2 regions of the Clostridium sp. CM027 genome follow, and region 2 is predicted to be linked to the other one. Evidence: predicted binding sites of a transcription regulator. Region 2 holds the regulator's gene; the other holds the start of a gene.
The links. The regulator Rex, encoded in region 2, represses fermentation and respiration genes when NADH is low (regulators of the CRP and FNR family bind a similar motif). The targets are predictions, from matches to a motif close to ATTGTTAANNNNTTAACAAT.

Region 1 (5,164 bases), 1.0 Mb from region 2:
TTATAAGTAGATAACATTAAGATAGAAGGGTAAATTATCTTCAGCGAAGCTATATTGACGACTTCAGAAGAAGAGTTAGACTCCTACTGAAGTTATCTCTTTATGATTAAATAATCATTTCATATAATAAATGGTATCCTGAGCCAAATCCTTATTATATGAAATGATTTTTCTTTTATTTATAAAAGAAATTATACAAGCATTACTGATTATTTAAACAATCCCATTCTTGTTAGAAAGGGGTTTATTAACAGTAGTATAATTAATAATAATGCCATTTTACCGAAAACACTTCTTAAAATTTTATTTAATTTAGGATAATTTGTTTTACTGCTATAATTTCCTACTGTAAGAAAAGCTAATGTAATAATGCTATCTGTAATTTTAAAATATAATGTATTTGTTATTCCAATTTGTTTCATAAAAAAGGAGCCTAAATAAACATCTCCTATGGTTAATGCAATGGTAAGTCATTTAAAAATAATAATCCAATACCAACAAAAGGGTTAGGAGATTTTTTATTTTATACAATACTACTTTCAGGCATATATAAAGTAAGTAATGATTCTAATTTTGTATTTTATGGGGCATGTTTAATATTTCTAGGATGTGCAATAAATTGGATTATAGTTTGTTTTATATATAATAAGAAATGGTATAAGGGGTTCCCAGCAACATTTATCCCTCTTATGTCACTATTACCATTATTTTTGAAGCTTGTAAATTGAATGTTTAGTTCATAAATATTGTTAACATAGCTTTATAATAATCAATAAAAAGTGCCTGTTTCATTGCCAACTTTTGAAATGGACATATTATATATATAATATGCCCCATATCAATAGTTAATTATAAAGTCTTCCTAATGCGTCTGCTCCAAGTATAGCTGCATATACATCATCTGCAGTAACCGCAAATGGCATATTATGAATAGTTTCTCCCACTGCGCAGGAAGTTTCAGCGACCCTTCTTATATCTTCTTCTTTTATTTCTTTGATTCCCATTTCTTCTAAAGTAACAGGCAATCCTAAATCAATACAAATGCCTATAACATCATCGAGTTCTTCTTGTGGGCTATTTTCTAAAACTAATTGAGCTAGTAATCCAAAGGCTACTTTTTCTCCATGATATAAGTGATGACATTCCTCAAGAACTGTGAAACCATTATGAATTGCATGAGCAGCTGCTAGCCCACCACTCTCAAAGCCTATACCACTTAAGTATGTGTTAGCCTCTATTATATTTTCAACTGCTGGAGTACAAACTCCTATTTCTACCGCTACTTTGGCTTTAATACTATCTTCTAATAAAGTATTATAACAAAGCTCTGCTAAGGCATAAGCAGCTTTGGTAATTTTACCGCCACTCATATTTGATGCATTAGATTGCTTGCAAGCTCTTGCTTCAAAATATGTCGCTAATGCATCTCCTATGCCTGCTACTAATAATCGAGCTGGGGCCTTAGCTACTATTCCTGTATCAACTAAAACTACATTTGGACTATTTGGTAAAAATAAATATTTGCTGAAACTGCCTTCTTCTGTATATATAACGGAGAGTGAACTGCAAGGAGCATCTGTTGAAGCAATAGTTGGTACTATTACCACGGGTAAATTTTCATAGTAAGCTACAGCCTTAGCAGTATCAAATATTTTACCTCCGCCTATTCCTATAACGACATCGCAGTTATTAGTTTTTACGTCTTCTCTTAATCTATCTATTTCGCTGTTGCAACATTCTCCATTAAATTTTTGAAATGTAAGTTTAACGTCTGTCCCTTTAAAGCTTTTATCTATAATTGGTTGGTTTCTCTTGATGCCATTAGAACTTGCAATTATATAAAATGATTTTCCTAAGTTTTTTGTATGTTCGTTTAAGTTTCTTAATTCTCCATTTCCTTGAATATATTTTCCAGGTGATATTATTGTCTTTAGCATTTTTCCAACTCCTATTGTTTAGTGGCATTATTGTTCATATATATTTTAACATCAAAATGCGGGCCTTTCTATGAAGTTGGTTAAAAAATTAACATAATGATGTAAAGAATTAGTATAAACTACCGATTTTTTAATGCAATATAGTATTGTTCATAAATTATTATCATATTTGTCATGTTACTGTCACATAATAGGACTAGTATTAATGAATAGGATCCCCCTATAAAATAGATATTTACAAATAACACCGGATAGATACCGGTGTTATTTTTTTGCATTAAATTTCAGGTTTATTGCTATAAAAATCAATGTAATTGCTGATTGTAATAAATAGCTAAAAATCTTATAATGATGAAAGGCGATTAGAAAATGAGTGGGCATTTTTAGTTTGTTTAATAATGAAAATAAAGTAGAATCTCAGTAAAATAGATAAGTGCAACCAGTAGTTGACAATAAGAAAGCTGGAGTTGGTAGCTTTTTTATAACTATTTTCGTAGGATGGATATGGAGGTGTTAATAGTGAATTTTTCAGAAAGACTACGAAAATCAAGAAAAGAGAAAGGATTTTCTCAGGAAGAGTTAGCTGATAGAATAGGAATATCGAGACAGGCTGTTTCAAAATGGGAGTCAGGTCAATCAAATCCTGATACTAATAATTTAATAATGCTAAGTGAATTATATGGAATAAGTTTAGACGTTTTACTAAAAGGAGATCAGGAAAAAGTAGAAGAGATAACAAAAGTCATTAATAGAAGTTTCCATTATGAATATAAAAGCAAGAGAAAAATTTTTGGAATTCCATTAGTTCATATTAATATTGGACTAGGAATTTATGAAGCAAAAGGAATTATTGCAATAGGAAATATTTCAAGGGGATTAATATCATTAGGAATACTTTCGCTAGGCGTGTTAAGTTTTGGGGTTGTAGCGATAGGGCTGATAAGTATAGCAAGTATAGCTATAGGTATTTTAGTCGCTCTAGGGGGAATTGCCATTGGCACTATTGCCATAGGGGGAGTAGCAATGGGAGTAATTACCCTTGGAGGGTTATCCATTGGAATGTATTCAGTAGGTGGTTGTTCAATTGCGTCAGAAATAGCAATAGGTAATTATGCAATGGGACATATAGCAATAGGAAGTAGTGCCAATGGGGTGAGAACTATTATTGATACATCATCTAATGGTAATTTTGCCAATATTACAGCTGCGCAGATAGAAAATTTAATCAAAGAAGAGTATCCAAAATTATGGGATCCTATTGTACATTTTATGACAATGTTTTTATAGGGAGGATACTCAGGAAGAAAATTTGTCTAACATAATGATAAGTAGATCTTTTCAACAATATTAATTAGCCTGTATTTGCAATATATATGTGAATACAGGTTAATTTTTTGAGTATCTGGAAACAAATAATTACTTCAATTATTATTTACAACGTAACAATGTTATGTTACACTAAATGTATAATAAAAAAACAATATTGTTAAATAACCTCAAAGCATAAAAGGAGTGGCAATATGGATAAAGAGTTAATAACGAAAAAAGAGTTGCTAGAAGTCACGAATGTTTCCTATGGGCAGTTGTATAGATGGAAAAGGAAAAATCTTATACCAGAAGAATGGTTTATAAAAAAATCTAGCTATACTGGTCAAGAAACCTATTTCCCAAGGGAGGAAATATTAGATAGAATAGAAAAAATTATTAATATGAAAGGGGATGCATCATTAGATGACCTGGCACAAATGTTTTCACCACAGTTAGCGGATGTGTTTTTAAATGAGAGCGAGTTATTAAAAAAGAAGATTGTTACGAAGCAGACATTAACAATGTATAAAAACATCTATGGAGAAATAAAAACATTTTCTTTTAAAAAAATCTTATATATTTCACTATTAGAAAAGAGCTTAGTATCTGGTAATGTATCTTTAGAAGAAAGTAAACTTATAATAGAGACTTTAGAAGGAAATTATAAGTCGTTAGAAGGTAAAAATTGCGAGATGATTTTTTTAAGAAAATTTGGGATGGCGCTATGTTTTTTAATAACTGTTCCTAATGAGGTTTATATAGAAAAAGATGCAAAAATAGTATTAAGGCTTAATATTTCACAGTGCATCGAGGATCTTAAAATTAAAATTTAACGACATTTAAGCTCCGCAGGAGATGATTTAATATAGAAAAATATGGGAGGTTTAATATGGAAAAGATGAATAATAATGATATAAAAATAAACGGCTCAGGAAGTTCAGGTGGTGGAAAATATAATAGTGTAATTATAAGTGGGTCAGGAAAAATTAACGGTGATTTAGAGTGCATAGACTTTAAAACTAGTGGTTCATCAAAAGTTGCAGGTAATTTAAAAGCAGAAAGTATAAAAATCAGCGGGTCTGCAAAAATTGAAGGTGATGTAGAAGTAGGAGATATAAAGATAAGTGGATCCTCTCATATCGTAGGAAATGTAAAAAGCAAAAGCATAAAAATAAGTGGATCAACTCATATAGAAGGAAGCCTATACGGAGAAGAAGTTAGTGTAGCGGGCTCAGTGAATATAGGGAAAAATTGTGAAACGGAATGTTTTAAGGCTAGTGGTGGTTTTAAAATACAAGGATCATTAAATGCAGGACAAGTAAATGTTAAACTAGGTGGGAAATGCATTGTAAAAGAAATTGGTGGCGAGCATATTGAAATAAAAATTAATTTTTTTGATAATTCTTTGGTTAGAAAAGTAATTGATAAAATGTTTAATTCAAGAAGTGAGTTAACCACAGAGCTAATAGAAGGGGATGATATATATATCCAAAACACCAATGTAAAAATAGTAAGAGGAGATAATATTACGGTAGGTGAAGGTTGTAATATAGGGCTTTTAGAATATAAGGGAGAGATTAATATTTCCGATGCGTCCATAGTCAAAGAGGTAAAGAAGCTATAAATGTAATTAAAGTAAAACTTAATTATCTATTGAAGGTGTTTAAAAGTATGTATTTATTGTATAATCATAGGATATTATCATAAAGTATAAAAGGAGAAATTATGAGTTTAGCTTTTCTAAATATGATTATATATATCATCAGAAATATATTATTAATTAAACAAAATATTTTTTGGTCGAGATTTCTTATAGTGAGGCTTTAAAATCTATTCCCAAAATAGTTATTATAAACCATAGATTAGAAAAATTATTAGTTGAACAATCTATTATTAGTAAGAAACAGTAGTAGGGTTAA
Region 2 (5,164 bases):
CCTTCTTTTCCAAGCATGTTTTCTTTAGGAACTATGCAGTTTTCAAATACAAGTTCTGTAGTTGATGATGCTCTTATTCCTAATTTATCTTCGTGTTTACCAATTGAGAATCCTGGAAACTCTTTTTCAACTATGAAAGCAGTGATTCCTTTTGTTCCCTTAGTTTTATCAGTCATTGCAAAAACTACAAATGTATCTGCTACTCCACCGTTTGTGATAAATATTTTTGAACCATTTAATATATAGTTATCACCATCTAAAGTTGCTGTAGTTTGTTGACCTGACGCATCTGTTCCTGCATTAGGTTCCGTTAGTCCAAAAGCTCCTAGTTTTTCACCTTTTGCAAGTGGAACTAAATATTTCATTTTTTGTTCTTCTGTACCGAAAGCATCTATTGGGCCAGCACATAATGAAGTATGAGCTGATAGTATAACTCCTGTAGTTGCACATGCTTTTGATAATTCTTCAACAGCCATAATGTATGATACATTATTTCCGCCTGCTCCACCGTATTTAGTAGCAATTGGGATACCCATCATATGGTATCTAGCCATTTTCTCTACAGTTTCGCTAGGAAATCTTTCTGTCACGTCTATTTCCGCAGCTAAAGGTTTAACTTCGTTTAATGCGAACTCACTTACCATCTGTTTTACAAATTCTTGTTCTTTTGTCAATGCAAAATTCATGAACTTTCCTCCTCACTATTCTCTGAGACAAATAATAATCTTTAATTGTTATCTGCCTATTCTTTTTACAGAATACTTTTTATTACTTATTTTTAAAGCATTTTTCTGTTTTTTCAATAAATGCTGTCATTCCATTTTTTTGATCTTCAGTCGCATAACATTCTCCGAATATCTCTGATTCGTATGAAAGCGCTGAATCTATATCTATTTGTATTCCCTTATTGATTGCTGCCTTACAAAAGCTTACAGCAATAGGTGCTTGTCCTGCAATTGTATTTGCTAGTGCTTTAGCTTCTGATAATAAATTTTCTGGATCAACTACTTTATTTACAAGTCCAATTCTTAATGCCTCTTCCGCATTAATAATCTTTGCTGTATAAATTAGTTCTTTAGCCATTCCAAGTCCTACAAGTCTAGGAAGTCTTTGCGTACCTCCAAAGCCAGGAGTTATTCCAAGACCTACCTCAGGTTGTCCAAATTTTGCTTTTGAAGAAGCGATTCTAATATCACAAGCCATAGAAAGTTCACATCCTCCACCTAGCGCAAAACCGTTTACTGCAGCTATTATAGGTTTTTCTAAAGTTTCTAGTTTTCTGAAAACTTTATTCCCTAGATTTCCAAATTTCCTTCCACCCATAACATTAAGATCTTTCATTTCGGTGATGTCAGCCCCTGCTACGAAAGCTTTTCCTTCTCCTGTTAAGATCACTGCGTAGATTTTATCATCTTCAGCAATTTCATCTATTGCTAAATCTAGCTCTTTTAATGTTTCTGTATTTAATGCATTTAGAGCCTTTGGTCTACTAATTGTAAGTATTGCGACTTTGTCTTCTTTTTGAAGAACAATATTCTTGTATTCCATAACAATCAACTCCTTACGAATTAATCCATTCATTAAATATTTGTTAATAATATAACAAATAAACCTAAATGTAATTGAAGCCCTTCGCCTCAATTACATTATATCTCTTTATAGTAATTATTTCAACAAGAAATATTCATAATCTTTTAAATTAATCTTGTTGATTTCATAAACTTTATAAACTTTGTAAATTTTATGAATATGATTTGTCATTCATTAAACAACTAAGTGTTAGCAAGCTCTCACTTAAATGGACATTCTCCACAATGGTTTCTACAGGCACCTCTAAATCCACAGGTGCAAAATTCCATATACCTTTAACCCCATTTGCTACCATTATGTCACTAACTTTTTGAGCACTAATATGTGGAACACATATTACGCCAATATCTATTGGTGTCGCTTTAAGGAAACGCGCTAATTCATCTAAGTCTATTACTTCAACATCTCTAATTTTTAATCCTATAAGCTTTGGGTTAACATCAAAAATACCCGCCAAGTTAAATGATAGCTTTTCAAAATTAGTATAATTGGCAATAGCTTGCCCGATATTCCCCGCGCCTACTATTACCATCTTATATTCTTTTGAGAGTCCTAGTATTCCACTAATTTCATTCAACAATTCTTTAACATTATATCCGTATCCCTGTTGTCCAAAATCTCCAAAACAATTTAAGTCTTGTCTAATTTGAGATGCTGTAAACCCAATCTTTTCGCCCAATTCTTTCGAGGATATCCTATCTACATCATTTCTTAAAAGTTCTTTTAAATATCTATGGTATTTAGGCAATCTTTTAATAACTGCCATTGATATATTCTTTTTTCTTTCCACAATATACACTCCTCTACGAATATCATAAATTACATACTATCTATACTAACACACTATTATAAATTAAAACTACTTTTGCTATAAATTTAGTAGTTATTGTGAAATTATTACCATTATATATATATATATACTATTATTAAAAATTAATCTATATATATTTCTTTTTTACTACAAAAAATTAAATATAAATAGTACAATAATATATGAAGCAACTTTAATTAATATTTATAACTAATTAAGTTGAATTTTTTTAATACTACATAACAGGGAAGGTGAAAACAATGATAGTTTTAAGTTGCAAGGATATTCACAAAAGTTACGGCATAGATGTTATTTTAGACAAAATAACTTTAAGTATAAATGAAGGTGAAAAGATTGGATTTATTGGTGCTAATGGGGCAGGTAAATCTACGCTTTTTAAAATACTCACATCACAATTGGATTATGATAATGGTGAGCTATTTATAGATAAAAATAAAAAAGTTGGTTATCTATCTCAAAATCTTGAATTAACTTTAAGTAATACTATATATGAAGAAACTCTTTTAGTATTCCACGATCTATTAGGCCTCGAAAAAAGACTTAACAATTTAGAATCAAAAATGAATGAACCTTATGATACTTCCAAAGAAGAATATAATAATAGAATAATAAAAGAATATACATTAATCTGTGAACTTTACAATAACAGGGGCGGCTACACATATAAAGCTGAAATTAATAAGGTTCTCAAAGGTCTTGGCTTTATGGAAGAAGATTATAATAAGCCAATAAACATACTAAGTGGAGGTCAAAAGACTAGAGTTGCACTATGCAAATTATTACTTAAAAATCCCGATATTCTTTTATTAGATGAACCTACTAACCACCTAGACTTAGATGCTATAGAATGGTTAGAAGATTATTTGAAATCTTATAAAGGAACTATTTTTATAATATCCCACGATAGATTCTTTTTAGATGCTATTACCAATAAAACTTTTGAACTTACTAACGGTCATGTAGATTCTTATAATGGAAATTATACAAATTTTATTGATTTAAAGAAAAAAAATTATGAAGTTCAATTAAAAGCATACAATTTGCAACGCTCAGAAATAAAAAGGCAAGAGGACATCATAACTAGATATAGATCCTTTAATAGAGAAAAAAGTGTAAGAGCTGCAGAGAGCAGACAAAAATCCTTAGATAAACTCGACCGGGTTGATTCCCCCGACACAGCTCCTAGGGAAACTAAAATCAAATTTGAAACAGAAATTAAAAGCGGAAATGACGTTCTCCATGCAGAAAATTTATCAAAACGATTTGGAGACAATCTTTTGTTTGAGAATTTAAATCTAGATATAAAAAGATCCGAAAAGTTCGCTCTTATTGGTGAAAATGGTCGTGGCAAAACCACTCTTTTAAATATTATAATGGATAAAATTTCAAGTGATACAGGTATAAAAATATTGGGCAAAAATATTTTTGTAGGATATTATGACCAAGAACAATCAAATTTGAATCCAGAAAAAACTATAATAGATGAGGTTTGGGATGAATTTCCTAAACTTACTACCACAGAAGTACGTACTGCATTAGCTGCATTTTTATTCATAGGAGAAGATGTATTTAAAAGTATATCCACATTGAGTGGTGGTGAAAGATGTAGAATTAATCTTCTAAAAATAATGCTATCAAAATCCAACTTTTTACTATTAGATGAGCCAACAAATCACTTAGATATTATGTCTCGTGAAGCTTTAGAAGATTCGATACTTGGATATGACGGTACTGTTCTTGTAATATCTCATGATAGGTATTTCTTAAACAAGGTAATTACTAAAATACTTGAATTAAAACAAGATGGTCTTAAAGAGTATTTAGGTAATTATACTTATTATATAGAAAAAAAGAAAAACCCTCTAAGGTTCCAAGTAGAAGAAGCCTACGACGGCATGTCAAAAACTCAAATTAATCTTGATAAAAGAAAGAAGAGAGATGAACAAAAACTAGAAAAACAAAAGAAAATCGATTTAAAAGACCTAGAAGATAAAATTACCTCATCGGAACAGCGATTAGAAAAATTAAATAGTGATCTTTGCCTTGAAGAGATTTATTCAAGTCCTAGTCGGAGTGTTGAGACAAACAATCAAATTTCTAGTATTAAAACCGAACTTGAAACTCTTTATGCAAACTGGGAAGACTTTATATCGGAAGTGGACTAAAAATTAAGGCTCTTAGCACACAATCAAACATTTGTGGTCTAAGAGCTTTTTCTTTTAGATACCTAAATTAATGCCCCTTCTAATAAAACTTTAATATTGTCCTTATAAATTTTATTAAACTGACTTATTGGCAGAGGATTTTTTCCAATTCCGACCTCAATGGTATAACCCGGCCTTCTATATTTTTCTATAAACCAATCCTTATATCCTGCATAGCTTGTGATTCCATAGGTTTCTGCTAATTCATAACCACTTAAAGAGGAAAATATCTCTCCTATTTTTCTAGCCTCAGCACTTGCCAAATTTTGAAAATCCCAGTATATTACTTCCCCTTGGGTGTGATACGCTATTACTAATCTAAACCCATGTTTTCTTGTAAAATCTGCTACCGCTTTAGACTCTGATTCTGATTCTGGCGCAGTACCTGAATATCTTGTAGGGCCCGGTCCATATACGCCATAACTTTTTTCCGCGTCCTTTGATTTTTGCCACATAGCATCATAGTTATGATTAAGGTCTACACCGCGAATATTAGCACTCCATGTTTTAGAAAAATCAGAACTCCCATTATTCCACT

Region 1: the regulator Rex is predicted to act here: its motif matches at 2,014-2,033, upstream of KTC92_RS05920 (glycerol dehydrogenase).

What each region holds. Positions count from the first base shown of each region.
Region 1 is NZ_CP077725.1:1,238,145-1,243,308, reverse strand. Features, by position in the region: gene KTC92_RS05930 (FtsX-like permease family protein) at 1-14, shown strand, start outside; gene KTC92_RS05925 (hypothetical protein) at 210-422, opposite strand; gene KTC92_RS05920 (glycerol dehydrogenase) at 846-1,937, opposite strand; gene KTC92_RS05915 (helix-turn-helix domain-containing protein) at 2,457-3,224, shown strand; gene KTC92_RS05910 (YhbD family protein) at 3,458-4,078, shown strand; gene KTC92_RS05905 (polymer-forming cytoskeletal protein) at 4,135-4,869, shown strand.
Region 2 is NZ_CP077725.1:2,247,702-2,252,865, forward strand. Features, by position in the region: gene KTC92_RS10665 (acyl-CoA dehydrogenase) at 1-686, opposite strand, end outside; gene KTC92_RS10670 (short-chain-enoyl-CoA hydratase) at 769-1,548, opposite strand; gene KTC92_RS10675 (redox-sensing transcriptional repressor Rex) at 1,742-2,380, opposite strand; gene abc-f (ribosomal protection-like ABC-F family protein) at 2,662-4,587, shown strand; gene KTC92_RS10685 (M14 family metallopeptidase) at 4,650-5,164, opposite strand, start outside.